Regions from separate parts of the Brevibacillus sp. YAE8 genome, predicted to be linked through region 4. Evidence: riboswitches for the same ligand, from Rfam matches in the RefSeq annotation. Region 4 holds a riboswitch; each other region holds the start of a gene.

Region 1 (2,191 bases), on a different contig from region 4:
CAAATTCGGAGCTTTCCAGTTCTTTTATCGTTTCTATACAGGACAGAAATTCGTCCTTTTCACGCGCGAGCAGAGCGTCCATTGTCGATCGTTCCTTTCATCGGTTTGGGTAGCCTCATGATAGCAAAAGCGTTTCGCTCTGACAATGAAGGCAGAGCGGTCAAGTGCCATCCTGTTGAAAAAAGTTAACTAACGATGCTTCTCACAAAAAGCCCGTAGCTGGATCAATGGCGGCGAGAAGGCAACGGTCGCGCCTGCGGCAGCAGAAAAAGTCGCGCAAGCCTTTTGGAAAACGATGGTGGGGGAAGAAGCCGACGTTTACGAGCGCCAGGCGACAGAGGTTTATGCGGATGAGCATTGGCGCAACGGAACGTGGATGAACGTCAGCGACCAGCGGATGGAAAACGGCAAGCCTGTCCCGTATGACGTCCTGACCGTCCAGGTGGACAAGCGTGAGCGCGTCGCCTTTTACGGCAGGCGGTCTGGCTGCGATCGCACTGTCCATGACATGAAAAAAGAGGCTATCCCTTCAAGCCAAGGCAAGGGGGATAGCCTCTTCCTGTCATTTACTTAGCAGTCGTCGTTCGAACACCCGACAATGACCAGCAGGATAAACAGTACGAGCACCAATGCGAAGCTGTCTCCAAAGATGCCGTGTCCGCAGTAAGATGTACTCACGTTTGTTCCCCCTCCTTTCCGTTATGCTACAGTCTATACACGAACGCACAGATTGGCGTGGGCGAATGCCCGGTATGCGCAAAAATGGGCGCAGAAGAGCGGGAAGAGTGTAAAGAATAGACAAATTCTCAATTGACGAAGACTTTTCGCGGTGTTAAGATACTTTCAAACATCAAACCTGAAAGCAAAAAATGAATAGCATAGTAACAACTCTTATCAAGAGAGGCAGAGGGACTGGCCTGATGAAGCCTCGGCAACCGGTTAAAATCCGGTGCCAATTCCAGCAAAGCTACGTGCTTTGAAAGATGAGAGGATGGTTCAGGCGCAAGTGTATCCGCGGACAAATCCTCTTCTTTCAAAGAAGAGGATTTTTTGATGCAAAAAACGGCTGAGAATAAACCGACGCAAGGGAGAAAAGGAGCACGTCAATGAAACCCACTTTTCGCGAACAGCTTTCCCGGAAAATTCTGATTCTGGACGGTGCGATGGGCACCATGCTGCAGCAGGCGAACCTGACCGCCGATGATTTTGGCGGCGAAGCGTACGACGGCTGCAACGAGCTGCTGAATTTGACCAGGCCCGATGTGATTCGCTCCATCCATGAAAAATATTTGGAAGCGGGAGCGGACATCGTGGAGACCAATACATTCGGGGCGACTTCGGTCGTGTTGGCCGAATACGATGTCGCGGACAAGGACCTGGAAATCAATATCGCCGCTGCCCGTCTGGCGAAGGAAGCAGTCGATGCCTACTCCACAGCCGAATGGCCGCGCTACGTGGCGGGGGCGATGGGGCCGACGACGAAAACGCTGGCACTGACAGGCGGCGTCACTTTCGAGGAACTGGTGGAGTCGTACTACCGCCAGGCAAAAGGGTTGATTATCGGCGGGGTGGACGTCCTGTTGCTGGAGACGTCGCAGGATACGCTGAACGTCAAGGCAGGCGGGATCGGCATTCGCCAGGCGTTTGAAGAACTGAACGTAGAACTGCCGGTGATGCTGTCCGGAACGATCGAGCCGATGGGTACGACTTTGGCGGGGCAAAACATTGAAGCGTTCTACATCTCGCTTGAGCACCTGAAGCCCGTGACGATCGGCCTGAACTGTGCGACAGGGCCGGAATTTATGCGCGACCATCTGCGCACGTTGTCCGGCTTGGCCCAATGTGGGGTAAGCTGCTATCCAAACGCCGGGCTGCCGGACGAAAACGGGCACTACCACGAGACGCCGCAAGGACTTGCTGCGAAAATGCGCGCTTTTGCCGAGCAAGGCTGGCTGAACGTGGCAGGCGGCTGCTGCGGAACGACGCCTGACCACATCCGGGCAATGGCGGAGGCGCTCAAAGACTGCAAGCCGCGCCAGGCAACAGAGCAGGCGGTCAGTGCCGTATCCGGCATCGAGGTCGTCTACGTCGAGGACGACAATCGCCCGCTTCTGGTCGGGGAGCGCACGAACGTCATCGGCTCGAAAAAATTCCGCGATCTGATCGCAGCAGGGCAGTACGAGGAAGCGTC
Region 2 (2,191 bases), on a different contig from region 4:
GCAGCCCTGGGTAAAACACTTCGGCGACAGCCGGATGCTCCTGCAGCTTTTTTGCAACCGCGAGCGCGTTTGTCTGATGTCTTTCCATGCGCAGCGCCAATGTCTTCATTCCGCGTACCAACAGCCAGCTATCTTGTGGACCCAATACCGCTCCGATGGAATTATGCAAAAACCGGATTTTTTCCGACAACTCCTCGCCTTTTGTCACGATCAGTCCGGCCAGTACATCGTTGTGGCCACCCAAGTACTTCGTCGCACTGTGCAACACGATATCTGCGCCAAGCTCCAGCGGGCGTTGACAATAAGGGGTCATGAACGTGTTGTCGACTATCGTCAAAAGTCCATGCTGCTTTGCCAGCCCGGCGATTTGGCGAAGATCGGTAATCTGCATGAGCGGATTCGTCGGCGTCTCGACGAAGATCGCCTTTGTCTCGGCTCGCAGCGCGTTTTGCACCGCTTCCAGGTCGCGCAAGTCTACGTACGTAAAAGACAGGCCGTAGCGGGAAAGCACCTGCTCAAACAAGCGATACGTCCCTCCGTACAAATCGAGCGACACAATGAGATGATCTCCCTGGGAAAACAGCCCCATGACCGTATGAACCGCCGCCATTCCCGATGCGCAGGCAAAGCCCGCATCGCCCGATTCTGCCTCGGCGATGGCTTCTTCCAAAACCGTGCGGGTCGGATTGGCCGTGCGTGTATAGTCAAAGCCTGTGCTCTGCCCCAATGCCGGGTGGCGATATGCGGTGGCATAGTAGACAGGAAAGCTGACCGCCCCTGTTTTTTCATCTCTGCCTACGCCTGCTTGAATCAATTTTGTTTCCAGTCTCATACGTAACTCTCTCCCTCCAATGATGTACGAGGGGCATGAAAAAAGCCCCCTTTCCTCTGAAAGAAGGCTTTGTTTACGTCACCGTAAGCAAGACCTTCTCATCTTTCAGAGTTAAAAAACTCTGCAGGAATTAGCACCATTATCTCCCCGCATGAACGAACATGCAGGTGATTGGTTGCCGGGCATCATCGGGCCAGTCCCTCCGCCTCTCTGGATAAGAAGTTTTGCTATTCAATTTGAATGACCTAATACTAAAGGATACGGCGGTTTTTTGTCAACAGGATTTTCCACTGTTGTGCGGCCGTCTTGACTAGGCGTTTTTCAGCGCAGTCATGACCTGGTTGTCCAGCTTCGCAGCCGCGTTTTTGTCGTACGTCTTTTCGTATTGCGGTTCTACGGAAATGCGCGAGCCGTAAAACATGACGTCTCGGACGGAGTCAATCGCGATCTCCACCAGCGCCAGCTTCAGCGGAACGCCCTCCAGCCGCTCGGCTTTCACTGCGGCGCGTCCGTTGATCGCAAAAGAGGAGCCTGCCCCGATCAGATGCAGGACGACCTGCGGCTCTTTGGCAATATTGGCGAGTATGCGCGAGCGGTTATCCACGGCAAAGCGGATGAGTCCGCTGTTCACCGCCAATGTCCAGGACAAGGAGCTGAGCGATGGCGCTCCTGTCTCGTGATCGACGGTGCCGAGCGTCACAAATCGCTCTTTTTGCAGGAGCGCGAACAGTTCTTCCGACAAGGTTTGGGATACGGTTTCAGCCATTCGGATGCCTCCTCGTAAACGGTAGTACGTCTATTGTACCCCTCGCATCTGCCATTAGGCAAACGTTTCCTCCCCGCCTTGATTCTGCCTGTTTTTTTCCCTACACTGGTAAAAAACAAAGCCGTACCGGATAAGGAGGTTGGAAAAAGTGGCACCTACGCCTACAGACCGGCTTATGCACAAAATCGACCAGGTCCTCCACGAGCTGCAGGAAGTGAGGAAATTGAACGAGCGCATGGACAAAATCGCCATGTTTTTGGAGGATATCCGGCTCGCAGACGTGATCCAAAACTACACAGCCCCGCGCAAGCTGCTCTGGATCAATTTCCTCGCAGGGCTTGCCCGGGGTCTTGGCTTGACGATTGGAACAGCGATCGTGCTGGCGCTGCTCGGCTCGCTTTTGACGCAGTTTCTCTCGATCCCTATCCTCGGCGATTACATCCGCGAGCTGGTCGAGTATGTTCAGACTTACAAGCAGCCGTAAACGAGACTACTTGCCGCTTCTTTTGCCGCGGTCGTCGTCATCGTCGTCGTCGCGGTCATCGTCGCGGTCATCTTTGTCGCCATCTTTCCATTTGCCGTCGTAGTTTTTC
Region 3 (2,191 bases), on a different contig from region 4:
TGCCCGTTGACGACTACGGAGCCGCTCGTCGGCTTTTCCAACAGGTTGATCGTGCGGAGCAGGGTACTTTTCCCCGCTCCGCTAAAGCCGATCACGCCGTAGATTTGCCCTTTTTCCACGTTCAGAGATACGCCCTTCAAGGCTTCGACCTGCCTGGCTCCTACCTTGTACGTTTTATGAATATCAGTTAGCTGTATCATCACGAGTGTCTCCTTGTTGTCGGTTGTTCCCGGCATGTTTTTACCAGGACGGCAGCACGGCTCCTTCAAAGTGTTCGTCGATAAACTTCTTCACTTCTTCCGAGCGGTAGATGTCCACGAGCTTTTTGTAGGTCGGGTTGTCTTTGTCTGCTTCTCTGACGGCGATGATGTTGACGTAAGGAGAATCAGACGTTTCCGAGAAGATCGCGTCTTTTTTCGGCGAATAGCCTGCTTCCATGGCGAAGTTGGTGTTGATCGAAGCGACTTCCACGTTGCCGAGCGAGCGAGCCAAAAACGCTGCCTCCAGCTCCTTGAATTGCAGTTTTTTCGGATTTTCCACGATGTCCAGCGGAGTCGCGTTGTCTTTCACGCCGTCTTTGAGCTTGATAAGTCCGGCAGCCTGGTAGAGCAACAGAGCGCGGGCGCGGTTCGTCGGGTCGTTTTGGATGCCGACCACGCCGCCTTCCGGGATGTCCTCTACTTTTTTATGCTTGGTGGAGTAGAGCCCCATCGGGAAGGTTACGCCTTTGCCGATCTCGACGATTTTGGTTTTGTGGTCCTGATTGAACTTGGCCAGGAACGGGATGGTCTGGAAGCTGTTCATATCGAGATTGCCTTTATCGAGAGCCTGGTTCGGTTGCACATAGTCGTTGAACACGACCAGCTCCACGTCGATTCCTTGGCCTTTGGCGACTTCTTTTACTTTGTTGAAAATTTCTTCGTGAGGGCCGCCTGTCACGCCGACCTTGATTTTGGTTTGCTGTTCAGCAGCAGCTCCACCGTTTGCGGGAGCCGCTTCCTGTTTGCCGCCGCACGCCGTAACGAGAGAAGCAGCTAGCAGAAGCGAAGTGAGAAATAAGCCTGTCTTTTTCATGAAAATTCCCCTTTTCTTTGGTGTTTGTATATCTTGAAAATAGTAACCGGGAAAACAAAAAGCCTCTTCCGCTAAGAAGAGGCTTGTAACTGCGCATGCAACATTCACAGTGGTCAATGCCTCTCTTATCTGTCGGAATTGATTTCCGCTGGATTTGGCACCATATCGGTGGGATAGGTTGCCGAGGTGTCATAGGGCCAGTCCCTCGACCTCTCTTTATAAGAGAAGTGGCTTATGAAATTCGGTCAAAGCAAATTGCCTACAATTCATATTAGGTTAGTTGGATTATAGCTTGCCGATTTCGACCTGTCAATTGTTTTTCCGAACGAATTTTTGACTGAAAAATGTAAAAATGATCTAAATACGAATGTTTGCTTGCTCTAGCCAGAAATCATATGTATAATGGGAGCAACGAATCCGATAACAGCTCTCGCGGGTGATGTCATGAGTTTAACAGACACGAATGAAACGAGAAAAAAGCTGTCTGCCATTTATAATGAGATAGCGAAAGAGTTGTTCGGATTTGGAACGACTTTGCTGAGAGTGACCATTGAGAATCAGTTGATTACCTTCCACGCCAAGCATCGCCGTTCACCGCGCTCTGCCGCGCTTGAAGGCGAAGCCCCGGCCCTGAAGCTCGAAGTCGATTTTCGCATGTCTCTTCTTTATAAGAGGAAACTGAAAGAACGGCTGGAAGAAGAGATGGGTCTGAAGCTGGAAGCTGTGCTAAGAGACTATGATGCGCCTACGCAGTGGGCGATCACGAATGTGATTGTGAGCGGCTCGGAAAATTAAATACTTGCCCCATTCGTTCGGATTTTCCCTTTTGATTTATCTCAAGGGAAGACCGTGAAAATGGTGTGAAACGGGTGTCGCTTCTCTTTGTTTACGAAGAAAAGTGCTCTTGTTTAGAATGTATCGTTCTATTCAAGGGTGCTTTTCTTTTTTCTTTTTCAGCTTCTCAACGCTTTGCAAAGGGGGTGGTTGATGAATAAAATCACCGAACGAGGGAAACAGTAGGGGGTTTCACGACACGCAGTATAAAAACGAGAAAACACTTCATTCTATGAGATGGAATCATTCGTCATTTATAAGCCGAACGGGAGGAACATTACGA
Region 4 (2,191 bases):
GTACAACAGCCCCACCTGCGAGCCGCTGCTGCCCACGCTCACGCCAGGCTGGGTAAAATTGACCATGTCCCGTGCCACCCGGAACAAATCGTCATGCATCAGCCTTCCCACCCAGCCGTTTACGAACAGCAAGAGCACACCCGCGAGGCAAGGAATCGCGAAGGCATAGAAGGAGGTCGTCAGCCTGTTTTTCCACTTTCCCCGGCGGACGATCGCCCGCTGTCTTGCTTCCGAAAGCCCTGGCGCAACCTCCTGCTTGCCGTCTGTCCCTTGTTCTTCCCCGAGCAATAGCCGTTCCAGCCGCTTCCCGTACTCTTCGTCGTCCGCCAGTTCCTCGCCCAGCCGTTTCGCTTCCTCGCCCGTCAAATCCCCTCTCAGGTAAGCAAGCAGTTTTTGCTCGCGGTCATCCCCGTTTTGGTTCGTCATAGCCCTTCCTCCTTCCACAGTTGCCGCATCTTTTGCCGTCCCCGAAACAGGGAGCGCTTAACATCCGCCAGTTCGATTCCCAGCACCTCCGCCATTTCCGCGTAGGAAAACTGCATCGCCGACAGCAAAATCACCTGTCGCTGCTTTTCCGGCAGCCGCTCCAAACAGGCGGATGCCGCCTCCCACAACTCCTGGTTCACGAGCTGGTCAGCGGGATCGACGGCGGAAGCATCCAGTCGTTCCGGCACGCTCCCGACGTAATCGACTGGCCGCCGCTTCTGTTTGCGATGCCAGTCCACGAAGGCGTGGTAGGCCACCTTGAACAGCCACGGCCGCACTTTTTCCCCGCGATAGTCATCCAGGGAGGCATACGCGCGAAAAAAAGTCTCCTGCGTCAAGTCTTCCGCCTGCCTCCGATCGCGTGTGAGCCGGAAAAGATAGCGGTATATATCGTTTACGTGCAACTGGTACACGTCCTCCAAGCCTACTTTCCCAATGCCTCCACACCCTTTCATCCGATACCACGCACGCTGAGTAAAAAAGTTTCACTTGCTGCCTCCTTTTCCCTGTGAGCAGATGCACATTCTCGGAAAAACAAAGATTGACTAGCGGAACGAGAAGGCATATCATGGGTGTATCGCACACGGATAGATGACGTGTGAACCACATAAACTCTTATCGCGAGCTGGCTGAGGGACTGGCCCTATGATGCCCGGCAACCGGCGCTATTTTTTTGCGTTCGACAAAAATAGCGAAACGGTGCTAATTCCAACGGATAAGAGTCGGAGCTGTTTGTTCCGGCTACTGACCCGAGAGATGAGAGGAGACGAGACGTTTTCATAGTCGACAACCGCCTCCCCGCTCAAGTGGGGAGGCTTTTTTGCATGATTACATGTTTCGAAACGACCACGACAGCTTTTGAAGCTGCCAAGGAGGACTAGCATGAGTGAGCAACGCATCCTCGTCACCTATTTGACACAAGCCAAAGACTTGAACAAAAAAGCCGCTGCCATCGCAGTCGGCATGACGGTCGGCTCCTGGACGGACTTGCCCGCTACCAAGCAAGCGGAGCTGGCGCCGTACCTAGGCGAAGCCGTCAGCGCCACTCCGCTGGAAACATTGGAAAACGGGGATGTGCGCGGGCTGATTACCGTCAGCTACCCGACCCGCAACTTCACCAGCGACATTCCTTCGCTCTTGACCGGAATTTTCGGAAAGCTCTCGATGGACGGAAAAATCAAGCTGGTCGACATCGCTTTTCCCGACTCGTTCCTCCAGGCTTTTCCCGGACCGAAGTTCGGCATAGACGGACTGCGCGGACGACTGGACGCCCAAAACCGTCCGCTCCTGATGAGCATTTTCAAATCTTGCCTCGGCCTGCCGTTCGACGATCTGAAAACGCAATTTAAAGCACAGGCGCAGGGCGGCGTCGATTTGGTCAAAGATGACGAAATTTTCTTCGCGGACGACCGCGCACCGTTTTTGGAGCGCATCCAGGCGTTCAAACAGATCGCCCTGGAGACCGAAGCCGAGACAGGCAAGCCTGTCCTCTACGCCGCCAACCTGACCGGGCCGATCAACGAGCTGAACGAAAAGGCAAAACGCGCGGTCGAAGCGGGCGCCGACTGCCTGCTGTTCAACGTGCTGGCCTTCGGCTTCGATGCCCTGCACCGCCTGGCAGCCGATCCGGATGTCAACGTCCCGATCATGGCGCACCCGGCGCTCGCAGGCGCGTACTATCCGTCGCCTGACTACGGCATCGCCA

What was found. Region 4 has a riboswitch for S-adenosylmethionine ahead of AC27IT_RS14955 (2,3-diketo-5-methylthiopentyl-1-phosphate enolase). Riboswitches for the same ligand answer to the same signal wherever they lie in the genome.
Region 1: it holds a riboswitch for S-adenosylmethionine, as region 4 does, so the genes downstream of both, metH (methionine synthase) here and AC27IT_RS14955 (2,3-diketo-5-methylthiopentyl-1-phosphate enolase) in region 4, are expected to answer to the same signal.
Region 2: it holds a riboswitch for S-adenosylmethionine, as region 4 does, so the genes downstream of both, AC27IT_RS10695 (aminotransferase class I/II-fold pyridoxal phosphate-dependent enzyme) here and AC27IT_RS14955 (2,3-diketo-5-methylthiopentyl-1-phosphate enolase) in region 4, are expected to answer to the same signal.
Region 3: it holds a riboswitch for S-adenosylmethionine, as region 4 does, so the genes downstream of both, AC27IT_RS12370 (MetQ/NlpA family ABC transporter substrate-binding protein) here and AC27IT_RS14955 (2,3-diketo-5-methylthiopentyl-1-phosphate enolase) in region 4, are expected to answer to the same signal.

Annotation. Positions count from the first base shown of each region.
Region 1 covers NZ_BAAIYG010000003.1:358,691-360,881, reverse strand. Annotated here, with positions in the region: gene AC27IT_RS07245 (hypothetical protein) at 1-82, opposite strand, end outside; gene AC27IT_RS07240 (hypothetical protein) at 296-574, shown strand; gene AC27IT_RS07235 (YjcZ family sporulation protein) at 571-678, opposite strand; SAM riboswitch class I at 889-990, shown strand; gene metH (methionine synthase) at 1,107-2,191, shown strand, end outside.
Region 2 covers NZ_BAAIYG010000005.1:230,883-233,073, forward strand. Annotated here, with positions in the region: gene AC27IT_RS10695 (aminotransferase class I/II-fold pyridoxal phosphate-dependent enzyme) at 1-832, opposite strand, end outside; SAM riboswitch class I at 928-1,053, opposite strand; gene AC27IT_RS10700 (pyridoxamine 5'-phosphate oxidase family protein) at 1,143-1,598, opposite strand; gene AC27IT_RS10705 (DUF5665 domain-containing protein) at 1,774-2,082, shown strand; gene AC27IT_RS10710 (hypothetical protein) at 2,089-2,191, opposite strand, start outside.
Region 3 covers NZ_BAAIYG010000007.1:47,708-49,898, reverse strand. Annotated here, with positions in the region: gene AC27IT_RS12375 (methionine ABC transporter ATP-binding protein) at 1-200, opposite strand, end outside; gene AC27IT_RS12370 (MetQ/NlpA family ABC transporter substrate-binding protein) at 241-1,074, opposite strand; SAM riboswitch class I at 1,197-1,299, opposite strand; gene AC27IT_RS12365 (hypothetical protein) at 1,519-1,869, shown strand; gene AC27IT_RS12360 (ABC transporter substrate-binding protein) at 2,191-2,191, shown strand, end outside.
Region 4 covers NZ_BAAIYG010000011.1:24,322-26,512, reverse strand. Annotated here, with positions in the region: gene AC27IT_RS14965 (anti-sigma factor) at 1-426, opposite strand, end outside; gene AC27IT_RS14960 (sigma-70 family RNA polymerase sigma factor) at 423-941, opposite strand; SAM riboswitch class I at 1,099-1,249, shown strand; gene AC27IT_RS14955 (2,3-diketo-5-methylthiopentyl-1-phosphate enolase) at 1,369-2,191, shown strand, end outside.